Regions from separate parts of the Pseudomaricurvus sp. genome, predicted to be linked through region 1. Evidence: predicted binding sites of a transcription regulator. Region 1 holds the regulator's gene; each other region holds the start of a gene.
The links. Region 1 encodes PhoB, which activates phosphate uptake and scavenging genes when phosphate is short. Its sites were predicted from a motif close to TGTCATAAANNTGTAACA; they were not measured.

Region 1 (8,189 bases):
GTCTAGTCTTTTAACCACCTCACGAGCAGCTTGCTTTGGATCATTATATGACGTATCAGCAATAACCACTTTCCGGTCGTCTTTCGAAGTTATTCGACCATTATTCCTATAAGTAACATCGAGATCATCATTACCAGCTTTTGTAACGGTATAGACACCTGGCTTCTCCCTGCTCCCCTTCGAAATACTCTGATACTCATCACTGAGCGCTAGGCTTGTAATGGCTAACACATCATTAGGACGGCGCTCTACCGTGGCCACAATACCTGGTACGTACACCACGACTTGCTGAAAGCTGTTTGTTTTAAAATCATTGATATTGGGAATAAACACATTGTCTTTGCCGGTTAGGCCGGTTGACAAGGCTTTTAGATGCTTCAATGCCATTAAGGGATAGTAGTAACCCGCCTTTGCCGCCTGTTCCAGTATCAAGGCGTCTTTTTGGGTGTTGGGGGTAAAGATTACCGTCTTCCCTGTTTCAGGGGTGCTTAATTGCAAGCCTGAAGCGGATTTTACTAACTTCATATGTCAATCCTTTGATCTTTTCTTAAGTCGGTAGCTAAATAAGTAAACAAGTTTTGGTAATGGGCTATCAATTTAATGCCAACTGTTAAAAATACAATCTATAAACAGCGCCATTACTTTCAAAATTGAGCAGTTCTATTTCACAAAGAAAAACACTCTCCGATTGAACTCACTCCCCCATAGGTACGAATTAGCCTTACTATCAGCTTGATTTTGTGCAATTCATTGAAGGAAAGGGACGAAGAAATACCAAGCATGGGAGGCTCCTTTTCCTTGGAGTGATGGCGAGTGAACAGCGCGTGTCTATACACGTTCCTTTTGTATGGCCGAATGGTAGCTTGGATGCTGTAATGTGTTCAACAAGATTGAGGCTAATGCCAACTGATTTGACCACCGATGAGATTCCTTTCTCATTCGGTGACAGAGTAAGCCATTCAAAGGACTGATTTGATTTTTACAATTAATGCTTTAGAAGCAAATCAGTGTGTGGAACGCGGCGCATGATCACTTACGCCGACTTCGCCTCCGTCACCACACTCTGAATCGGAAACATACAGGTAAAGGTACTGCCTTTGCCCAGCTTACTCTGAATATCCAGCTTGGCGCCGTGACGTAACAGTACGTGCTTGACGATCGCCAGCCCCAGACCGGTGCCACCGGTTTTTGACTGACGACTGCCATCCACGCGGTAGAAACGTTCTGTCAGGCGGGGAAGATGAACGGTGTCGATGCCTTCACCTTCGTCGGTAACGGCCACATTTAAACCCAGACTGCTTTGCTCCACATCGATCGACACTTCTTTGCCGTCCGCTGAATATTTAACGGCGTTGAATATCAGATTGGAGAAGGCACTTTGCAGCTCTTGTTCGTTACCCAGCAGCGCCAGGTTATCCGGGCAGTTGAGTTTGAAACTGTGCTGATGATCACCGGAGAATGCTATTGCGTCACCGCGGATTCGCTGCAGTAACGGTTTGAGAGCCACCGGTTTGTGCGTATTGTGGCGATCGTCCGTTTCCAGCTTGGACAGCGCCAACAGGTCGTTAATCAGGCTGGTCATCCGAATCCCTTGCTGCTCCATCTGTTGCAGGGCTCGCTCCCAGGGCGCCGGCAGATCCGGTGACATGCTGAGGGTCTCCACATAACCGCGGATGACGGTGAGCGGCGTGCGCAGCTCATGGGAGACATTGCCAACGAAGTCTTTGCGCATCTGCTCCAGCTTGTGCAGGCGGGTGACGTCTCTCACCAGAACCAGACATTCACCCTGACCAAAACGGGTAATCTGATATTGCAGATGTACATCACCGGTATGAGGCGAGGGCAGATCGAGAGGTTCGGTATACTCCCCTTTGTCCATGTATTGAATGAATACGGGATGGCGCACGTAGTTGAAGATCGGGTTGCCCTGGTCCTGATGCCTGAGGTGCAACAGGTGACCGGCAGCGGCGTTGTACCAGTCTATATTGCCCTGACGGTCGAGTAACAAAATACCGTCGCGCAGGGCAGAGGTGATTTCCTGTCCGCGTTTGACCACCGCCTGCAGACGCTTCTTTTCACGCCGCTGACGCTTCTGCAGTCGCACAATATTATCGAAGATGTCACCCCAGATACCGCTGGCATCAGGTGGCTGAATACGACGGGAGTTTTGCAGCCAGGCATCCAGACGATGCATTTGCCACAGCATCCAGGCCATGTAGACTGCGCCACCGGCAATGAGTGTCCAGGTCAGGTAGCCATTCATTAATCCGAAGACCACACACACCAGTGTGCAAACAATGATCCGCCGGATTTCAGCGGAAAAACCTCTGTTCAATGTTGATTCCCTTCGTGCTGTTGACTGAGTTGCCTGATTGGTCGTGGTTGACCAACAGCTGTGGAGTCTAAGAAGTGCCGGACTGGCAATGGGTACTGAAAAAGCGGGTGCTGACGACGGATCTGAGATTCAATCCAGCAAGACAAGGCTGAATGATGAGTGATGATTTGGGATGGCAATGGGTTAGACAACCCTTGCTTTTGCACAGTGATCGGCACGTTACAGACCTTAAAGATCGTCAGTAATGGCTTCATCAACCGCTTGATCAACTTCTTTGGCCGCATCACGGGTGGCATGGCCAATGTCACGTGTAACGTCCCGGGTAGTATGACCAATCTCCTTGCCAATTTTTTTGGCGCTGGTACAACCACCAGCAACCAGAGCTGACATCAGGATCATCGCTGAAATTACCAGTGTGCGTTTCATCAAGCCCTCTACCTTTTGACTCTGTGCCCTGGGTCTGACTTAGACCGAAGACTGAAACATCACACTGTATTCATGTGGCGCGGAAAGTCCAGTAAAGATGACACACCGCAAACGGGTGACAACCCTCAAATTTCTTTCACGGCAGACACTTTCAGCGAGAATCGATATCCCGCACCGCGCACGGTTTGCACAAAACGGTCGTGATCGTCCTGTTGCAGCGCCTTGCGCAAGCGACGGATATGCACATCCACGGTGCGCTCTTCCACATACACATTGCCGCCCCAGACGTGATCGAGCAGCTGGCTGCGGGTGTAAACACGCTCCTGGTGCGTCAGGAAGAATTCCAGCAAACGGTACTCGGTAGGACCCATCTGCACTGGCGTGTCATTGATGGTGACACGGTGGCTGACAGGATCGAGGGTTAAACCGTCAACAGTAATCGGGCCACTGTCTGCCAGAGTATCGGTACGACGCAAAACCGCCTTCAGGCGCGCGACCAGTTCGCGAGGCGAGAAGGGCTTGGTGATGTAATCATCGGCACCGACTTCCAGTCCCTGTACTTTATTATCCTCTTCGCCCTTGGCGGTGAGCATAATAATGGGCACCTGCGAAGTCACCTCGTCACGCTTCAGGCGACGGGCCAGCTCGATACCACTGGTGCCCGGCAGCATCCAATCCAGCAGCACCAGATCAGGCTTGCGATCCACGATCAGGCTGTGCGCCTGCTGTGCATCTTCGGCCTCCATACAGTGATAATCCGCCATCTCCAGAGCAATGCGGAGCATGTCCCGGATGGAGGACTCATCATCGACGATCAATATTGTTTTCTGGGGCATCATCTCTGCCTTTGCTGTTTTCTGATACGGGCATTAAATAGTGTTTTTGTGAATCTTTTGTTACAGCCTCGGGTTTAAATATAGCTGTCACATAGCGCCACTGTCAGATTTTCCGTTTTCAGGCCAATCTGTGACACACCCCACACAGCAACAGCCTTTCACTGAAACCAGCCATTGAAGGAGGATAGCGACGCTAAGAGCCGCTATCGAAGAAGATAGTCCGCAACAATACCGGCGAAAATCGCAAATCCGGCCCAGTTGTTGTTGAGAAACGCTTTGAAACACTGATCCCGATCGCGATGGCGAATCAGGTATTGCTGATACACAAACAAGCCCGAGGCTGCCACGAGTCCCAGATAGTAGACCGACCCCAACTCAAACCGCTGACCCACCATCATCAGGGTCACGATAACCATCACCTGCAGGCTGCCGGTCATCACCCGATCCTGATCGCCAAACAGCACGGCGGTGGATTTCACCCCAATCCGCAAATCGTCGTCGCGATCCACCATCGCGTAGAAGGTGTCATAAACCACCGTCCAGATCACTGCAGCGGTGTAAATCAGCCAGCATTCCGCGGGTACCTCACCGGTCTGGGCGGCAAAGCCCATGGGGATACTCCAGGCAAAGGCAGCACCCAACACCACTTGCGGCAGATGGGTATAGCGCTTCATAAACGGGTAACAGCCGGCCAGCGCCACCGCGCCCAGGGACAGCAGAATCGTCAGCTTGTTGGTAAACAACACCAGTACAAAAGACAGCAGACACAGCAGCACACACACCGCCAACGCTTCCTTCGGCTGAATTTTACCGCTGGCCAGAGGCCGCTCGCGGGTGCGTTTGACGTGACCATCCACGTTGCGATCGGCGTAGTCGTTGATGGCACAACCAGCCGCGCGCATGGACACCACCCCCAATACGAAAATCAGCAGTACATCCCAATCAGGCAAGCCACCGGCGGCCAGCCACAGTCCCCACAGCGTCGGCCAGAGCAGCAACAGCCAGCCAATGGGACGATTCATACGGGTTAGCTGCCAGTAGTAGGGCAGGTGATCCCAGACCAGCAACCCCGACAACGGGCCCGACCGCTTTGGTGCAGCCTTCGCGGTTTTTGCCGAGGGCCCACGGCTGGCCGGTTTGGCAGCCTTTGGCTTCTGCGGTGGGCGATTTGGCTTCTTGGACTTTCTCTTCTTGGCTGGAGTCATGTTGTGGCTTTCTGTTAATTGAGTATCTACGGACGTCTGACTAAGTATCTAGGGACGTCTAATTAAGTATCTACACGGGCGTCGGCAGTGTAACGGCTAGAGGGTATCGATGAAATCCGGCAGAAACACTTCCCCCACCAGAATGGGCTTGTTTTGAACGTAGAACACAGAGCGACGCCCCCAAAGGGTCTGGTTTTGCAGCTGTGCATCACAACCTTGAACAACAGCAGCCGGCAAACGGCTATCGCCTTGGCCGAAACAGCTGATCTCCAGAGGGTCCCGCTGCAGCGATGGCTGTTTGAACAACCAACCACCCAGCGGCTGGTTATTGAGTTTTCGCAAATGCCGCAGTGAGCCGGTTAAAGAGCGCTCCGGCAGCAGGCTTCTGGCCCACACCCAGGGTTGGTTGTGGCCTTTGAGGATGACTTCACGAATCAACACCCGCGCGCGCGGCGAGATCCCCAGCGCTCTGGCTTCCATGGGTTCCGCTCGACCCCAGTGTTGCGTCAGCACCTCGACCGAAAACGCACCCTGACTGTGGGCCTGCAGCCGGGCGGTGAGCGAGCCCGGGTGCTTTAGCCAGTCGAGTAGGGTGCTGTGTTTTGACTGAACGTGCTGTGACTGGCCCTGCAGACTGAGTGTCAGGGCAGTGGCCGAGTGCCAACTATGGGCACCGTTTTTCAGGGAAATCGGTAGCATAAATCATCAAATTGTTCGGAATTACAGCAGCCGGGGACAAGAAGTGCTTTACCACCGCCAAGCCAATTGGTTTAATGCGGGTCGATAATAACAAAAACTGCGTTTTTATAAGGAATTTCCTATGCACAAGAGTGACTTAGTTGAGTCGGTTGCCAATACCGCCGACCTGCCGAAAGACAAAGCAAACGATGTGGTTTCAGCCATTTTCGAAGAAATTACTAACGCCCTGAGCCGTGACGACAGCGTCAACCTGGTCGGTTTTGGCTCTTTCACCCAGCGTCATCGTGCCGCCCGCACCGGCCGCAGCCCGAAAACCGGTGAAACCATTCAGATTCCAGCCAGCACCTCAGTCGGTTTTAAACCCGGTAAAGCCCTGAAGGACGCCGTTAACTGAGTGTGTTAGAAACACTGAAGTGTATTAGCTCTGCTGACAGAGGCCTATCAGCCCCTCAATGCCCCAACAGTTAATGCCCTAAAAACGAAAGCCCCGGCTTTCGTTTTTTTGTTTTACAGGAGACGATTTTGCACACCAACAGCCAGGAGGTTACTTCAGCATGAGCCTGACAACACGGATTTTAATTGCCATGGCGGCCGGCCTGGGGGTTGGCATACTGATCAACCTGATCGACAACAGTGGCTTGTCCGGTTCCACCTTGCAACACTGGCTGGACGACATCTTGGTCAATGGCGTGCTGGATGCGGTGGGCAAGATGTTTGTCGCCTCGCTCAAACTGCTGGTTGTACCGCTGGTGTTTGTCTCACTGGTGTGTGGTTCCAGTGGACTCGGGGAAAACTCCCGTATGGGCGCCATGGCGGGTAAAACCCTCGCACTCTATCTGGTTACCACCGCTGTCGCGATCAGCCTGGCGCTGCTGCTGGGTGCCCTGATTCGCCCCGGCGACGGCATCGGACTGGAAGCCGCCACTGCCTTTTCGGCCCAGAACGCTCCCTCCCTCAAGGACGTCCTCGTCAGTATTGTCCCCAGCAACCCGGTGAAAGCCATGGCTGAGGGCAATATGCTGCAAGTGATTGTCTTCTCACTGTTGATGGGGATAGCCATCTCTCGCTGTGGTGAGGCCGGCCAGACCGTGCGCGAGTGGTTCGTCAATCTGGACTCGGTCATCATGAAAATGGTCGGCATCCTGATGGAGCTGGCCCCCTACGGTGTTTTCTGTTTGCTGGCCAAGCTGTTTGCCGAACTGGGTGCGGGCGCCATCATTGAACTGAGCCTCTACTTTTCCACCGTGGTTTTGGCGCTGCTGCTGCACTGCTTTGGGGTGTATGGCCTGATGCTCAAGTTGCTGACGCGGGTCAATCCGATTGCCTTCTTCAAGCATCTGCGACCGGTGATGATGTTTGCCTTTTCCACCTCGTCCAGCAGTGCCACTCTACCGGTGACACTCAGAACGGCCGAGGAAAAACTGGGTGTGGATAACCGCGTTGCCTCGTTTACTATCCCGCTGGGTGCCACCATCAATATGGACGGCACCGCCATTATGCAGGGCGTCGCGACCGCGTTTATTGCCCAGGCGTATCAGATTGATATTGGCCTCACGGGGTATTTGACCGTGGTACTGACCGCCACACTGGCCTCTATTGGCACCGCGGGTGTGCCGGGTGTAGGGCTGATTACTCTGGCCATGGTGCTGCAGCAAGTGGGTCTGCCGGTGGAGGGCATCGCTCTGATCATCGGCGTCGACCGTCTGCTGGATATGATCCGCACCGCGGTCAATGTGACGGGCGATTCGATGGTGACGATGACCGTCGCTAAAAGTGAAGATGCCTGGAATCAGCAAGTGTTTGAAAACAGCGGCAAGCCTTAAGATGAGCTAAGCTGAAGTCCATCAGCACGATGGACTCAGACCCTATGACAGCCCCTATGAAAGAAACCGGCAAAATCAATTACGTTGAACTCCCCGCCCGCAACCTGGAAGCCACCAAGCGCTTCTTTGGCGAGGCGTTTGACTGGTCGTTTGTGGATTATGGCCCGGAATACGTCGCGTTCGACAATGCCGGCCTGGACGGCGGCTTTTTCAAATCGGATCGGGTGGCCACCACCGAAAACGGCAGCGTACTGGTGGTGCTCTACAGCGACGCTCTCGAAGACACCCTCGCCAGAGTCACCTCAGCCGGTGGCGCTATCCTCAAAGACATCTTCTCATTCCCCGGTGGCCGACGCTTCCACTTCAGCGATCCCAACGGCAACGAGTACGCCGTCTGGTCTGAGCCAGAAAACTAGCGATTAACGATCAAGCCCGCTGCAGGCTTATGCCTGCAACTGCTGGGCAATATTATCCAGCTCTTCCGAGGACTCCAGTACCGCTTCAACCGCCTGCTGCGCTCTGTCTCTGTCCAGTTGTAACTCACGGAACAACGCGTCTGGGATCCCCTGGCGCGGTCCCTGGCCAATGCCGTGTTGCTGCAGCAGCCGCTGAGCGATAAGCACCAACTTGGCGTATTCGCCGTGCTCGACCTCGGCAGGGCTGCTGTTGTTCTGGTGCCGCAGTGCGATGATCACTTCATCCGGCATGCCCCACAGCTGCATCAGCCAGCTGGCAATCTGCTCGCGAGTCACCCCCAGGATATAGAACTCTGCGAGGTGCGGCGGCATGTGAGTATTCACTTCCATGCACCGACAAATTCGGTTGAACTGCGGCGGGAAGACTTCGGCCAAAACCAGCCAGCCGA
Region 2 (8,189 bases), on a different contig from region 1:
ATCCATTTTGGCGGGCAGTACATGCAAGTTGGTGATAATTTGCTGGCCATTACCCACAACAAACCCCGTGCCCATGAATTTTAGAGGAGGCCCCTTGCCCCTGGTAGATTTCACAGGGCGCATCGTACCCACTGCCACAATGCTGCCCCGCATCTGATCAATGGTATCAGGCAGCGATGTCGCAGACGCCACTCCAGTGACAAGGCAAATGGCGAGAATGGCAGCCATCCTTATCAAGGTCCACGGGGTCGGTAATCGCATAATTCATTCCTTGAAGAGCCGTATATTTCTCACAATATAGCATGCTCCCTTTTTATAACCTTCTACCCGGCTATAAATCTGCGGCCATCTGATCACTCGCTAACATTCCCGAACCCCTGCCCAAAACGCTATAATTGTCAGCTAATTCACCGACATCACCCGTGGTATCCCGTTTGAACATTCCCTCCAATCTGCACAAGCCCATTAATCGCCGCTTTACCGTGGCCCCGATGATGGAGTGGTCCGATCGTCACTGTCGCTACCTTTGGCGGCTGATTTCACGCCATGCGGTGTTGTACACGGAAATGGTCACCACCGGGGCTTTAATCCACGCCGATCCGGAACGCTTTTTACGTTATAACCCCGATGAGCATCCCCTTGCCCTGCAATTAGGCGGCAGCAACCCGACGGATCTCGCAACCCGCAGCAAGATGGCCGAAGATTGGGGCTATGATGAGGTGAACCTGAACTGTGGCTGCCCCAGTGACCGAGTGCAGAACGGCATGATTGGGGCCATTCTGATGGCACACCCTGAAAAAGTAGCCGATTGCATCAAAGCCATGCAGGACGCTGTCAGCATTGATGTCACGGTCAAACACCGAATCGGTATTGATGACATGGAAGATTACCCAGGCATGGCCCGCTTTGTGGAAACCATCGCCAAAACCGGCTGCAAGACGTTTATCGTTCACGCTCGCAAGGCCTGGCTACAGGGATTGAGCCCTAAAGAGAACCGGGAGGTACCTCCCCTTCGTTACGATATGGTTCATCAGTTGAAAAGGGAATTTCCTGAGCTGGAAATTGTCATTAATGGTGGGTTGCACACTCTGGAACAATGTGAGGAACAGGTCACAGGACTGGATGGCGTGATGGTTGGCCGTGAAGCCTACAGCAATCCCTACCTGCTGGCAGAGGTGGATAAACGCTTTTATCAGGACGATCACTACATCGCGTCGCGCCAAGAGATCGCCGCCCAGTTTGTCGAGTATTGTCAGGAACAAATGAATGAAGGGCAGCTGTTGAAATACATGACTCGCCATATGCTGGGGCTGTTTCAGGGGTTGCCCGGTGCACGGCGCTTCCGCCGCCACATCAGTGAGAACGCCCACAAGCCGGACGCCAGTATTGCAGTGCTGGAAGACGCCATCGCCTTGGTCAACTTTTGACGCTTAGCGTCAGTTGATCGGGCCATCGAACGGATCAACTCAGATTTAACACATCACTTACTTGAGTTTTAACACACCACTAACGACAGGGGCTGTATATGCTTGCCGGACTCAAAACGTTTTTTTCAGACTTGCTTGAAACCGACGAAGAAGTCATCGACACCATGGACACCAAACAGCTGGCAGCTGCCGCCCTGATGATCGATGTGGCCACTATTGACGAACATTTTGATGACGATGAAACCCAGGCCTTGATTAGCGAGCTTCGCCGCCAGTTTTCACTGGATAACGACACCTTACACAAACTCATTGATCGGGCACGTCAGGAGAGCAAAGAATCCACTTCGCTGTATCAATTCACCCGCTGCATTAACGATGAGTTCAGTCAGGAGGAGAAATGCCACCTGCTGCTGGGTATGTGGCGTATTGCCTTTGCCGATGGCGATTTGGACAAGTACGAAGAGCACATCATTCGCCGCGTCAGCGAACTGATTTATGTCTCGCACACGGATTTTATCCGCACCAAAAAAGCCGCCATGGATATGGATGATTAATCAGGCTGAAGAGTCTTCCAGGGTTTTGACAAGGTCTTGAAAAACCTCACGATTTTGCTCATTGAGGTCCATTAGAATCTTATGGGCTTCCAGCACTTTTTTCTTCGCGGTGCACTCATCCATCTCGCTGGCCTCCAGACACTGACTGACCTGCAGCTTATCGGGAAGCTGAGTCATGATGTCGAAAATCTCTGAAAACCCCATGGTATCCAGCAGACGATTGATTCCGGGAGAGGTGGAAATAATGACAGGCCGCAGCTGTTTGCGCTGCTCAGCCAGAATGGAGATTTTTGCCATCAACCCAAGAGTGGTACTGTCGATGGCTTCCGCCTGAGTGAGGTCAAAAATGATAGACGCGAAATCATCCGCCTCAAACATAGCACTGATAAACTGATCAAAAGACATACACAGTGTCAGCCTGACGTCGCCTACCATTTTAATCACGTAGACGCCCGCGTGGTCAGCGACCCAGATCTTGCCTTGTTGCATACCCGATACCTATTGATGCATGAGCATCCTTGGCTTTCTAATCAAAAAATCTACTATTGGCACGCAAGTTTCGCGCCGGATATTGCGGCCATTGCCACAAAGTTTTCCTGTCTTTACAGACTTGCTGCAAGATTATTCACTGCGTACAGACAAAACTAATCACCACGCACAAGACTGAGCACGGCGATATCGTCCGGCGCATCGTCAATGGCGTCCAGCTTCAGCGCCCTGATTACATTCGTCAGACCACCTCCGGCATCCGTCAACATGTGCAACAGATGATCCTCTTTTTCCAGCAAGTCCTGCGGCGGCATCACTTCCAGTATACCGTCAGAGAACGCCAATAATGTCGACTGAGGCGGAAAATCCACTTCATATTGTGGCCATTCCTGTTGTGAAAACAGCCCCAGCGGTCGCCCTTTGCCCTCCAGAAACCGGTTTCCCTCGGGAGTCAGCATCGCCATTAAAGGCAGGTGCCCTGCGACCACATAGTGCAAGCGGTGCAACTGTATATCCAGGACTCCCACCAGGCAAGTCATATGGTGTCCCAAACGTGTCTCCAGTAGCAGGCGATTCACCTCTGACAAGGCAATATTGAGATCTTCCGAGACCGAACGGGAGCCATCGAACAGTTGCCAATTACGGGCGATTTCACCCGAGGCGTGTTTGACCCAGATGGTGGCAAACGCGGATGAAGAACCGTGACCCGAGACATCCGTGAGATAAAAGCACAGGTAGCGATCTTGAAAATAGCCCAAATCGATAAAATCGCCACTGAGAAACAGTGAGGGAATCACCTTGTGTTCAAGGCAGTAGCCGCCCCGCTTCACGGGTGTGGGTGGCAATAGTTGTTGCTGAACCCGTCTACCGGCCTGCTGATCCTTCTCCAGGGTGCGCAGATGGTCTTTAAGCTCGCTGTTAGCTGCTTCCAGCTCTTCCCGGTATCGCTGGTTCTGTGCCAGTAGATCTCGCCGTTCCAGGCTTTTGCTGACCGCGTGCACGAGCACTTCCATATCAACGAGAGGCTTAATGAGAAAATCAGAGGCGCCCAGGCGCAAGGCCTTCACCACATCGCCCATGACACCGACACCGGACATCACAATGACTGGAGTTTCCGGCGAGGCCTGATGAATTTTTTCGAGTACTTGCAGGCCATCCATTGAGGGCATTCGCAAGTCTGTCAGGACGACCTCAGGGGCGTGCTCCTGAAACAGAGCTAATCCCTGGATTCCGTGATCCGCTTCCAGCATCTCGAAACCACTGTCCTCGAGGTAGGCCACCACACTCTGTCTGACAATGGTGTCATCATCAATGATGAGGAGTTTGCGGTTTTCTGGAGGCATGATCCACCCGTATCACCTATGGGACATACACTGACCAGGCAGAAAGGTTAATAGCCACTCACCTCTGGGTTTCTTCATGCGCCAAGAATGGCGTTTCAGGAAAACTGGGTGGAACACTAACCGTCTTTTATAGCCAGAAAAGAAAGAAGCGACAACACTACTCCCATAGCACGGGCGCTGCAAGCGCTTCACCGAAGGCATAGCTGAAAAGATACTGTATTGAATTACTATTAAGTTACTGCACAGAATTGGCGGTTACTCAGTCAATAAGTAACCGCACGAACCAATAATCACCCACTTGATTTGGCTGAATCAGAAATCGCCGTCATCACCAAAACTGTCTTCGACAGTGCCGTCGTTGATCAGATAGTCACGACGCTGCAAGTAAGCATCACGAATAAAAGTGTATTTGTCACCACTGAGAAGATCTTCGGCGTCCAGTAAAGAAGCTCGGGTATCTACCAGATCACCGGCATAGATGCTGTTGCGGGTAGGCACATGATCCACCAAAGTCAGAGGGTGAACATAGGCATTAAAAGGCATGCCAACCCCATCCCGAAGCGTTGTGGAACCAAAGAAAGGCACCACAATATAAGGTCCCTGGCCCGCCCCCCAAACAGAGAAGGTTTGCCCAAAGTCCTCGCCCTCACTGCGCGGCATCCCAAAGTGTTGTGCCACATCGAACAAACCGCCAATCCCCACGGTGGAGTTGACCAGCAAACGACCGGTGTCATTTCCAGCCTGGGCCCACTTGGCCTGCAGAAGGTCGTTGACGACGTTATTGATTTCCAACAGATTGGAAAAGAAGTTAGAGACTCCGGTTTCCACCGGGTCTGGTGTGACAGCCCGATAGCCTTTGGCTATGGGTTTCAAGAAGTAAGTATCCAGAGTGTCATTAAAGACAAATATTTTACGATTCACCCCTTCCCAGGGGTCTTCGATCTCGGAACTGTCATTAGCAATCCCGTATTGGCTGGACGTAAGCAACAGCAATCCTGCTGTAAGTGTTATAAATCGGGCTTTCAATGCCACAATGCCTCTCCTGCAATCAACGGAAGAGCCATTTTAGCTCAGGTCGGATGACAGGCAAAGCGCCTCTACCCGACCATTTTGCGAATATTATTTGGCGCACTGGAATTGATAGTGTAAATAATAGCCAGACTGATTGGGGACAGACCACTCTTTCAGCTTTTCCCAGCCATTTGGACAGTAATGCGCCATTTGGACATAAAGGCCTTTCAGGGCAGAATCAGGGCCACCGGTCGTCGTGAAGGGCTCACGAATGTTAAAGGCGACACCTGCGTTATCCGCAGCTTGCTCGGCCTGATTCAGTGCACTCTGTGCCGCTGAACCGGTAACCGCCGCTGCAGCGGCTTTGCCTGATGACAAATCCTGCTGAGGCACTGAGGTTTTCGGGGATTCGCGGTAAGCCAATTGCTGAGCTGGGGCGGCAGCTTCTGAACCTGCGCTCTCTTCTGCAGCATAGGTATCGATGGCTTTGGTGTGCTTACCGAAGAGTTTAGTACCCTCTTCAGGATCAAAAACAATATCGGGATCGTTGTCGCAATCAATATGCAACTTACTGAAATCCAGGCTATCGGCCATGTCGACATCTTCACCGCACTTCACATCCTCAGCGAACACAGCTGCGGAAGATATTTGAAACGTGCAGGCTACGGCCATTGCAATCCAGGTAATTTTTTTCATCATTTTCTCCACAAAAATGATCACTTCAATAGATGTAATCGCCTGACTAAATCACAGGCTTTGTAAAAAGGAAAGGCGCCGAAGCACCCTTCCCTGTTCTAATTGCGTTTACACGTGATTAGAACTTGTGCTCCATACCAATACCGAAGACATCATCTTCTTCGCTGTAGGACACCAGATTGTCGCTGGTCTCGATGTTGGAGTAGTAAGTGTAAATCTTGGTGGATTTGGCCAAACTGTAGTCAACACCCAAAATCCATGCTTCACGCTCAAACTCGTCGTCAAACCTGCTGCCACCAACTTCTACCTCGTTCACTTCATACTCGCCTTCACCATATTGGGCCTTCAACTTGAAGTTGCCGATTTTGTATGATGCGCTCAATACGTAGCTGTCTTCGTCGTAAGTAGAGTTAGTGGCATTGGTGATGTTGTCATCGTAGTTATCAGCGTCTTCGGCTTGCTGATAAATACCGCCCAGAGTCAAATCACCAATTTTGTAAGAAGCCACAAAACGGTTGATGTTCAGGAATTGCTTTTCAAAGCTGCCAGACTTCACGTTTTCGTCACGCGCCAAAGCCAGGTACAGACCTTCGTGCTTAAAGGTCACACCCGCTGAGTAGCTGTCCAGCAAACCATCGCGACGGTCACCGGCATCTTCACCCAGGATGCTCATTACAGACACAGAGAAACCAGCCATTTCTGGTGAGGTGTAGTTGATGACGTTGCTGGAACGGGTTTCACCAGACATCCAGTTTTTGATATCGCCACCCTGCAGATCGCCAAACAGATCCACTTTAGCTTGAGACAACTTCAAAACGGTATCGCTGCGACCGGCAAAGATAGTACCGTAGTTGCCGCTCAAACCTACGTAGATGTTACGCTGCTTGAAGGTTTGGTCGTCAGAGCTGCTACCGGAAATACCACTATCAACAAACACTTCGACTTCAGCTTTGTAGATTGCGTACAGACCTTCGGACAGCTCAGTCTTTCCCTTGAAGCCTACGCGGGAAGCGTTACTGTTCAAATTCCAGCCACTTTCGTCATTACCATCGACGGAAGATTCAAAATTGGAGTGAACCGCAGTCACGTTCATTTTTCCATAGAACGTGGTGTCGGTTTCGCCCATTGCGAAAGCAGTTGTAGGCATTACAGCAGCGATCGCCATTGGCAGAAGTAACTTTTTCATGGAGTCATCCCCTAAATATTTTGGTTGTAATAGACACGCTAAATAAATGTCGCTGGAGCTTTTATTCACTTCCAACAGACACAGTGTTAGTAAGTCTGAAACGCAACCCTTGCTCGGTGATTACGTTATGGAGGGGCATTCTGAACAGGTAATATTTCAGTAATATGACGGGAGCTTAAAAAAGGTTTTTTTTATTTCTAAAGGCTTAAAAATAAATATTCTTATGAAGAATCCAAGTGAAGCCAGAGGGTAAATCCCCTACTGGCTCCTGGGAAATAGACATTTACATCAAGAATTGAATGCACATGTAACAATATTGAAATAATTGTGGGTTAAGTGTCTGCCCACATTTTTTTCAGGCGTTTCTCCGATACCGGCATCAGGGTTTTCAAAGATTGAGCGAACAGAGAGACGCGATACTCTTCCAGCATCCAGCGGTATTGCACCAGCTGATCATTGGCGTACACACTGGCCTCGCCCTCTTTCTCCAGTCTCTGCTGCCAAGGCTCCCAAAGGCTATCCACTTCCGCCGTCCAGATTTTATCTTTCTGAATTTGGGAGGGTGCTTTTTCCAGTCTTAAATTAATGGCTTTCAGATAACGGGGGTATTGCTGCAACCATTTCTGTGGAGTCTGATACAAAAAGCCGGGGTAGATTAAACGCTGCAGCTGTTGGTTGATATCCCCCGCGGCCACCGCAATCGCCAGAGCATTCTTATTGGATTTGATGTTTTTCTTAATGGAGACCACTTCCGACAATACGGTCACCATCAGCTTTTCCAGTTCTGTGGCACGAGCCGTGATCTGATCCCGTCCGGCCTCGATACAACCCAGGAAGGTCTCCTGAGTACGCGGGATCTCACCGCTAAAACAGGCATCTGCGACAGCCGCCATAATCATGTCGTCCACCACCGCATCCCGCTTACCCAGGGAGACCACCGTGAGCCCCAGATCCTTGCCTTTCAACAACTCCTTGCGCAGGTATTTGACGCTGCTCTGCAAATGCAACAAGGCCAGGCGGGTGATGCCGCGACGGGTGGTGTATTCCGCTTCCAGCGGGTTATCACTCAGACGCAGTGCCACCGAGTCTTTCTCGTCGATTAATACCGGATAGGCGGTAATGCTCATCCCTGCCCGTTTCAGGCGAATATCTTTGGACAGCTCGTCAAAGTCCCACTCGGTAATACCGGAGCGCTCAATGGAATCGTCGTTACTCTTCAGAGTTTGCTGCAGCTGATCCCGGTAGCGCTCACGCAGACTCGCCAGATCCCGCCCTTGCGCCAACACCTTGCCACGCTCGTCCACCACCTGAATATTAAAGCGGTAGTAATCATCCAGCTGCACCTGCAGCCATTGATCCTCAGGAATATCGATGGTGGTCTGGCGCTTCAGCTGATGTCCCAATGCTTCCGTTAAAGGCACATCGTCAGGGCTAAGGGACGCCAGCGCGGTATCAACGTAATTGGGCACAGGCACAAAGTTCT
Region 3 (8,189 bases), on a different contig from region 1:
ATTAAGCCTGAGTTGGTCGATGCAACCATTGAAGCGGCGTGTCCATTAGACCGTGGACTGATTTTCTTCTCTTCAGGTTCTACTGCACTGCCCAAAGCGATTCAACAAACTCAGCGTGCGGCCATGATGCAATGCTGGCGCTTTGGTCGCTACTATCAGGCAGACAGTTCAGTACGGGTTTGGAGTGCCAATGGCTTCTTCTTTTCCGGCAACTTCTGTATGGCGTTTGGCAGTACCTTTACCGTTGGCGGTTGTTTGGTCTTGCAGAGATTCTTTGACCCAGAAGAAGCTTTACAGTTATTCCTGGATGAAAAAGTTTCTTTGCCACATCTTTGGCCCCATCAGGAGGCGCGCCTGACCGAGTGCCCGGGCTGGCTGGATGCTGACTTATCTACATTGAAGTATGTCGATGCCAATCTTATTTTACAGTCACATCCGGCGATTAATTCCACATGGCATCAGCCTGCCGGTTATGGCATGACTGAGACATTTACCTTTGTGGTTGGTGGTCCGGGTAGTGAGATTACCGACGGCAGCAATGGTCCGGTACTGCCAGGTAATACGATTAAAATCGTTGATCAGGATACCGGTGAAACCTTGCCTGTTGGCGAGACCGGTGAAATTGTCGTCAAAGGACCCACTCTGACAACAGGCTATTTGAAAATAGCGCCGGAAGATACCTTTGATGCCGAAGGCTTTATACACACGGCGGATGCGGGCTATTTTAACGAGCAGGGTAATCTGTTTTGGAAAGGTCGCCTTGGCGACATTATTAAAACAGGTGGTGCCAATGTGTCTCCCACCGAGATCGATTCAATCCTGATGCAGCATGATGCAATTCAAAGCGTCTTTACCGTAGGGATTGAGCACGATACGTTGGGTGAGATTGTTGTGTCTTGCGTTCTGTTAAGTGAAGGCAAAGAGCTGGATGAAGCCGGCCTGAGAGCTTTTGCAAAAGAATCTCTGGCCAGTTATAAGGTTCCTCGTCGCGCATTTTTCTTCAGTGAAGAAGAATTGCCTATGACCGGCAGTAATAAGATTCGTCGTCCAGAGCTGAAGAAGCTGGTGGCGGAGCGTATGGCTGCAGAGCAGGCGTAAAAACCTATCTTACCTGCTACCATTACCAGCTGCCTGTAGGCAATCAATCAGGAGCGCATACTTTATGCGCTCCTGATCTCAACCCAAAGAAGACAAAAACTGTAAAAGCAGTCCCCCCCCATCTGTCATAAATTAAATGGCTAAGTCTCTTTCGTGAACTCAATATCCATTTTGCCGTGAACTCAATATCCATTTTCCGTGAACACGGCGTTCCTTTCGTTGAGAATGCAGCATCCGTTTCCGGATACTGTCATCCTGATTCCCTTCTTATTTCAGCAATTTTTGAAACTCGGGTGAGATATCGATCTGGCCGGCGTTGACGAAGGCTTCGTGGTTTTCTTCGACCGACTTCAGATCGTAAGCGTAGTTCACCAACAGACCAGCGGATTGTTTAACACCGTTGGGCGATGTGTCACCCAGCCAGTTCAGGCGGGCAATGCGGGCACCGTTACCCAAGTGGAAGCGTGCAACAGGATCCAGCGGCTTTTGACCTCTCTTGGCGTTAAACAGGTAGTGAGCGCAGAGCCGTGTCAGCAGGGGTTGCAGAAGTTCACACTGAGCCGTGTCTTCGACCCAGGAGGAGGCGTCCAGTAGTTGCAGATTTTGCCGGTCTTCTTCGGAGAACAGAGCGCTGTCGGCATTTTCCAGTTCTTTCTTAAGCCATTTACGAAAACCTGGTATCGGCGACAGGGTAGCAAATTGCTTCAGTTGTGGAAATTCACTGCGCAGTTCCAGTACTACCTGCTTGATCAGGAAGTTACCGAAGGAGATACCTTTCAAACCTTCCTGACAATTGCTGATGCTGTAGAAAATCGCGGTATCAAAGTCGTTATTTTTGTCGTTACCGTTTGTGTCGGAAGTCTCCACAGAATCAGGCTCTGCCAGTAAGGCTTGCACGTTGCCGGCCATGCCTTTAACCAAGGCAACTTCTACGAAGATTAGCGGCTCATCGTCCAGTGCAGGATGGAAGAATGCAAAGCAGCGGCGGTCTTCGGCGAGACGGCGACGCAGGTCATCCCACCCGGTCATTTCGTGTACGGCTTCGTACTCGATGAGTTTTTCGAGTATTTGTGCCGGAGTGCGCCAGTTGATTTGTTCCAGAGTCAGGAAGCCGCGGTTGAACCAGGAGATCATCAAGTGCTTCAGATCGTAATCAATACCGGCCAAATGCGGTTGCTGGTCTAGCAGAGTCAGCAGCTGGGTACGCATTGAGATCAAGGCTTCGGTACCATTTGGTGCCATGTTAATGCGGCTGAACAGTCTTTGGCGTGGAGCTTCTACGGCGTGATAAAGAGCACGGTAGGTTTCCATGTTGGTGTTTTGCTTAAAAGCTTCTGCGCAAGCCAGAATGTCTTTGGGTTCTGGACTGAACTCTTTGTAGAGCAGATTGAAAAAGTCCAGCTGTTCCTGATCCGTCAGTGCCTGATAAGCCTGCACGACTTCGTGGGCAATGGCTGTACCCATGGCTTCACCTTTACTGGTACACAGTTGGTGGCAAAGGGCGGAGAGGGTTTGTTTTTTATCTTGACGGTTGCGAAGGGGGAGAAACTCACGGCCTGCTTCGGCGATTGAGCTGACCCATTGGCTGAACTTTTTCATAGACGAAATCTCCTGCCTGACAACAAATTGTATGAAACTTCCTTGAGTGATGTTCTTGCTTAAAACTTTTTTGTCTAAAACTTTCTGTGTATATCCTTGGCCGTATCATAGATATGCAGCACAGGGGTTGTTTATGCGCTGGATCGTGGAGTCTGGCTGGAAGGATAAGGCGGTATGGTTGACGTTAATCAACGTGTGCAGACAGGTGGTCTGCAAGAAAAAGGCCGCAACCTACGCAGCGGCCTTTTTCAGTGGCTGTGTTGATGATTCCCCTAAGTGTGGGCAATCAATCCTCAAACAGCTTTTTAACTTCGCGACGAAGTAACTTACCCATTTCGTTGTAGGGCAGTTCATCGACAACAGCGATTTGCTCCGGCACGCGAGAAGAACGCAGGTGATCCTTGATCAGCTTGCGCAATTCATCGTCGCTGGGTGTTTCTGCGTCGGGTTTGATCACCACCGCAACCGCAACCGCTTCGCCCCATTCAACGGAGGCAGCACCGACCGCCACAGCTTCGGCAATCGCTGGGTGAGTATCCAGAACATCTTCGATTTCACCCGGTGAAATGTTTTCACCGCCGCGTACAATCACATCGTCAGCGCGGCCCGCGAGGAACAGGTAGCCTTCGCTGTCCAGATAGCCTGCATCGCGAGTCGGGAACCAGCCTTCGGCATCCAGAACACTCTTTTCGCGATACTCACCGGAAACTTGTTCACCGCGAACGTAGATCTCACCACGCTCACCGGCAGGCAGTACTTTGCCTTCGTCATCGCGGATTTCCAGTTCAATCGTAGGCAGGGGTTTGCCTACAGAGCCCAGACGTGCACGAACGTCTGGATCATCAGACTGGTGCGCAGTTCGGTGATCTTCCGGGGTCAGTAGAGCCACGGTAGAACTGGTTTCAGTCAGGCCGTAAGCGTTTGTGAAGTTACAGTTCGGGAACAGATCCAGTGCCTTGGCGATCAGCTCCGGAGGCATACGTCCACCACCGTAGGCGATGGATTGTACCGAAGGCAGGGTGGCATTACCGGTTTCTTCCATGCGCGAAATCACACGGGCCAGCATGGTCGGTACCAGGAAGGCATTGGTGACCTGTTCGTCTTCAGCCAGTTTGAGCCAGACGTCCGGATCGAACGCAGGCAACATAACAATACGACGCAAGGAGTAAAAAGAACTCAATAGCGCGGAAATACCGGCAATGTGGTAAGGCGGTACACAGACCAATTGAGCGTCGGATTCTTCTGCAGTCATAAACTCGTAAGCGCCGAGGATATAACCGAGCAGGTTGGTGTGTCGCAACAGGGCCGCTTTGGGAGCAGCCGTAGTACCACTGGTAAAGATTTGGGCAGCAATGCCTTCGCCTTCACGTTCTTCGCCGGAGGCAGTCGGGGCAGCTTCTTCAGCGGCTTTGACGAAGTCTTCACGAGTCGCGCAGGTGTGGCCTTCACTCAGCCGATTGGTGCGATCGATATCGCCAATGACGTAAGCGGGTTTGATACGGTCGAGCAGGGCGCCCAGTGCGTCGTCCGCGAGACGGTAATTCAGCGGGACGTAAGGGATACCAGCCATGGCAGCGCCAAACAGAGCAATAGGCGCTGCTTCACTGCTTTCATCCAGCAGAGCGACGTGCTCACAACCACTGTTGATGAAAACTTCGGCGGCACCTTTGGCGGCTTCCAGTAGCTGACCGTAAGTCCAGCGACGTCCGTCGCAAACCAGGCCCACACGGTCGGCGCCTGCTTCGGCAGCCATTTGTAATATCAATACAATGTTCATAGATCAAACAACGACTCAGTCAGTAAAAGGCAATTAGTCAATAAAGGGCGTTTAGTCGGAAGACGGCAGAGGCTTGGCGTCTTTAGTCGGCAGCACTTTGCCATCAATGGCCAGAGCACCTTCACCCGCTTTTACGCACAGCAGCTCAACAGAATCGTCTTCGTTAACGTAACGTTTGCCCATCAGAGTACCGGCAGCAAAGTCTGGATTAACGCTGCCTTTCTCTTCGGCACCTTCTGCGGTCATTGGGGCGCCACCACACTCAACAACCAGACCGCTGCCTTTGATGACCATGACTTCAGTATTACAAACCGTACTTTTGAGTTTCGTTCCTGGTTTCATAATGTTCTCGTTCCACAATTTTTAAGAGTTAAACGCTCGTAAAGGTTAAACGCCCTGACGATTGACTCGCCCGGGCGTACTTTATCAGGCACTGTGCCTTTAGGCTTAAGGATCAGGCAATTGCGCCTTTCGATTTCAGATCTTCGATCTTGTCCCACTCGATGCCCAGTTCCATCAATACCAGTTCAGTGTGCTCGGACGCCAAAGGAGCGCGATCGGTTTTCACGGCTTCGCCGTTGAACTGTACCGGGCCGCGAACCAGCTTGATAGGCTCTCCGCCATCGGAAGCTTCCACTTCAAACAGCATATCATTAGCCAGAGCCTGCTCATCAGTAGCGATATCCAGTAAGCTTTGCACCGGAGCCCACTGTCCCGAGTAAGTTTTCAGGTGCTCACGCCAGTGGTTAAAGTCTTTCTCGGCAAAGGCTGCAACGATAATCTCGCTGGCTGGTTCCCAGTTCTTCATCAGGGCTTCTGGGGTGGAAAAACGCTCGTCAGTGGCGCATTCAGGACGGTCAATGTGCTCAAAGAAGCTTTTGATGTGCTTACCTGGGGTCAGGGTGCACATATTGATGACGCCCTTGTCAGAGGTGTAATAGTTGCCCATCAGCGGATTACCGGGGTTGGCGCCGGATTGAGGCATGCGGTTGCCCATCACCTGACCGGTCTCGATACCCATATCAATGGACGTACCGGAAGCCCACCAGGCGGTACTCAGCAGGGAAACGTCCACTTCTGTCGCTTCACCTGTCTGGGCGCGGTGGAACAGTGCACCTGCAATGCCACCGGCGATGTTCATGCCGCCAATGGAGTCGCCAAAGGCGGGAATGCCCTGAGCAATAGGGCCGCCCAGCTCTTTGGGAGACATGGCATCAGCAATACCGCTGCGATTCCAGAAGGCAGTGCCGTCGAAGCCGCCTACATCGCGCTCTGGGCCTTTGTCGCCAAACGCGCTGCCGCGTGCGTAAATAATGTTGGGGTTCACTGCGCGGATGTGTTCGATATCAAACTTCATCTTCTGGCGCTGGTTTGGCAGGTAATTCGTCAGGAATACGTCGGCAGTCTTGGCCAGTTCGTAGATCACTTCCATGCCTTCAGGCGTAGAAATATCAACACCCACACTGCGCTTACCGCGGTTGGGATGCTCAACAAAGGGACTGCGGTTGGGGTTGGTGTCGACACCGCCCATTTTGACGAAACCACGCTGGGTGTCCCCGCGTACAGGGTGTTCGATTTTAATGACGTCAGCACCCCAGTCGGCCAGAATAGCTCCGGCGGCAGGTACAAATGTAAATTGCGCCACTTCGAGGACTCTTACCCCTTTCATTACTTGTGTCATATTATTATCCACCTCCGGAATCACTTTTTAGGCGAGTATACTATTCAACAGCGTTGTTGTATATGCCTGATTTTTCCGGTATAACTTCACCCCTAACATAGGCCAAAACAGCATCTGAATGGCGATTTCTTGTCGAGTCAGATGTAGTTGCCGCGGCAGTCAAAATAAACAGTTTATGCCGTGTATAGAAGGTCATTCACAGCTATCAGGAGATTAGTACATGAAAATTGATTCTTCACTGTCCGCAGTGGTAACCGGAGGCGCATCAGGCCTGGGTTTGGCAACGGTTAAGGCCCTGCGTGCTGCTGGCGTTAAAGTTGCCATTTTTGACCTTAATCCGGAAACTGGTGAGAAAGCCGCTGCAGAAACCGGATCGGTCTTCTGTGAAGTGGACGTACTGTCTGATGAGAGCGTTGATGCGGCTTTTGCCAAAGCGCGTGAAGCAAACGGCCAGGAGCGTGCTTTGATCTGCTGTGCCGGTGGCGGTAACGCGATTCCTACCGCTCGTCGTAATAAAGAAACAGGCGAGATCGATATCTTCCCTACCGACAAGTTCGAGTGGGTATTAAAGCTGAATACTGTGGGTACCTTCCGCTGCATCACCCGTGCGGCTGCCGGCATGATGACTCTGGATCCGATCGACGGTGAGCGTGGCGTATGCATTAATACGGCTTCTGCCGCAGCTACTGAAGGTCAAATGGGACAAGCAGCCTATTCTGCTGCTAAAGCGGCGATTGTGGGCATGACATTGACCGTTGCCCGCGATCTGGCACGTGAAAACATCCGTGTTAATACCATCCAGCCAGGTATTTTCGCTACTCCGGCACTGATGAAGGCCCCACAGAAAATGCTGGATGCACTGGGCGCCATGGTGCCAAACCCAGCTCGTCTGGGGAATGCGGACGAATACGCCAGCATGGCTTTGGAAATGGTTCGCAATGGTTATATCAACGGTGAAACGGTTCGTCTGGACGGTGCGATTCGGATGCAGCCTCGCTGATTGATCGAAGCATTGCATGACACAGAAAACGGGCCAATGGGCCCGTTTTTTTTGCGTTGATTTTTTGTTTTTATAGCTTTTTTTCGATCTAAGGGTTCGTAATCTGCTTTAAAAAATCACGCGTTGCATTAAGGGCATCACGTTGTTGCGGAAACAGTTGGATACTCATAAAGCCGTGGATCATCTCGGGGTAGTTTTTCAGGGTCACGGTTGTGCCTTCGCTTTTTAGGCGTTCGGCATAAAGTTGACCATCATCCCGCAGTGGATCAAAGCCTGCAGTTATCATCAGGGCAGGGGGTAAATCCGATAGCCGGGTTGCGTAGAGAGGCGACACGTAAGGGTCGGTTTTGTCAGTGAGGTGGCCAATGTAGGCTGTGTCGAAGGCGTTTCTGGCAGCCGTGGACAGGCCATATCCGTCAATAAAGAGTTCTTTACTGGGGTAATATTTGTCGGTCAGGTCTGTAGCCGGGTAGTAAAGGATCTGAGCGTGAATCGCAGGCCCGTTTTCATCGCGGGATCTTTGAGCGATGACAGCGGCCAGATTAGCACCGGCACTGTCACCGGCAACAATGATTCGATTTGCATCGCCGTTCAGTTCGGTCGCGTGTTGAGCGGCCCATTGCAATGCCGCGTAGCTGTCATTCATGGCTGCCGGGTAGGGGTGTTTGGGGGCCAGACGATAATCGACCGAAATAACAATAGCCTGCGTAACGTTACTCAACTGCCGTGCCAGGGGGTCATAAATATCGACGCTGCCCACGACAAAACCACCACCGTGGTAATACACCATAATGGGAAGTGCTTGGTTGTCAGGAGATCCACTTTCTTTGTTTTCCGGCCAGTAAATCCGCGCAGGGATTTCAGTTCCGTCACTGGGGATTGTGATGTCTTCAGTTTTACTGACCGACTCATTAGGAAGTGCCGCACTCAGGCCATAAATTAAATTGACCGGTAACTTAAACTCGAAGTTGACGTCTGGGTCGGGTTGGTAATCAAGCTCAAAACTTAGTAGGTGCAGCGATAAAGCGGCTCGA

Region 2: ACTG33_RS13315 (porin) is a predicted target of PhoB. The motif match lies at 6,859-6,876, and genes of this name have one in related genera.
Region 3: ACTG33_RS02350 (malonyl-CoA decarboxylase) is a predicted target of PhoB. The motif match lies at 2,801-2,818, and genes of this name have one in related genera.

Annotation. Positions count from the first base shown of each region.
Region 1 is NZ_CBFIHX010000048.1:458-8,646, forward strand. It holds partial or broken gene ACTG33_RS08450 (hypothetical protein) at 1-525, opposite strand, end outside; gene phoR (phosphate regulon sensor histidine kinase PhoR) at 1,034-2,335, opposite strand; gene ACTG33_RS08460 (hypothetical protein) at 2,564-2,761, opposite strand; gene phoB (phosphate regulon transcriptional regulator PhoB) at 2,887-3,597, opposite strand; gene ubiA (4-hydroxybenzoate octaprenyltransferase) at 3,801-4,802, opposite strand; gene ACTG33_RS08475 (chorismate--pyruvate lyase family protein) at 4,899-5,501, opposite strand; gene ACTG33_RS08480 (HU family DNA-binding protein) at 5,623-5,895, shown strand; gene ACTG33_RS08485 (dicarboxylate/amino acid:cation symporter) at 6,056-7,324, shown strand; gene ACTG33_RS08490 (VOC family protein) at 7,369-7,740, shown strand; gene ACTG33_RS08495 (HDOD domain-containing protein) at 7,768-8,189, opposite strand, start outside.
Region 2 is NZ_CBFIHX010000105.1:2,222-10,410, forward strand. It holds gene ACTG33_RS13280 (S1 family peptidase) at 1-261, opposite strand, end outside; gene dusA (tRNA dihydrouridine(20/20a) synthase DusA) at 435-1,427, shown strand; gene ACTG33_RS13290 (TerB family tellurite resistance protein) at 1,526-1,981, shown strand; gene ACTG33_RS13295 (STAS domain-containing protein) at 1,982-2,470, opposite strand; gene ACTG33_RS13300 (SpoIIE family protein phosphatase) at 2,626-3,813, opposite strand; gene ACTG33_RS13305 (MlaA family lipoprotein) at 4,126-4,845, opposite strand; gene ACTG33_RS13310 (hypothetical protein) at 4,933-5,520, opposite strand; gene ACTG33_RS13315 (porin) at 5,639-6,706, opposite strand; partial or broken gene hrpA (ATP-dependent RNA helicase HrpA) at 7,039-8,189, opposite strand, start outside.
Region 3 is NZ_CBFIHX010000009.1:46,969-55,157, forward strand. It holds gene ACTG33_RS02345 (class I adenylate-forming enzyme family protein) at 1-1,098, shown strand, start outside; gene ACTG33_RS02350 (malonyl-CoA decarboxylase) at 1,366-2,697, opposite strand; gene ACTG33_RS02355 (class I adenylate-forming enzyme family protein) at 2,984-4,450, opposite strand; gene ACTG33_RS02360 (hypothetical protein) at 4,526-4,816, opposite strand; gene ACTG33_RS02365 (CaiB/BaiF CoA transferase family protein) at 4,929-6,155, opposite strand; gene ACTG33_RS02370 (SDR family NAD(P)-dependent oxidoreductase) at 6,376-7,155, shown strand; gene ACTG33_RS02375 (alpha/beta hydrolase) at 7,244-8,189, opposite strand, start outside.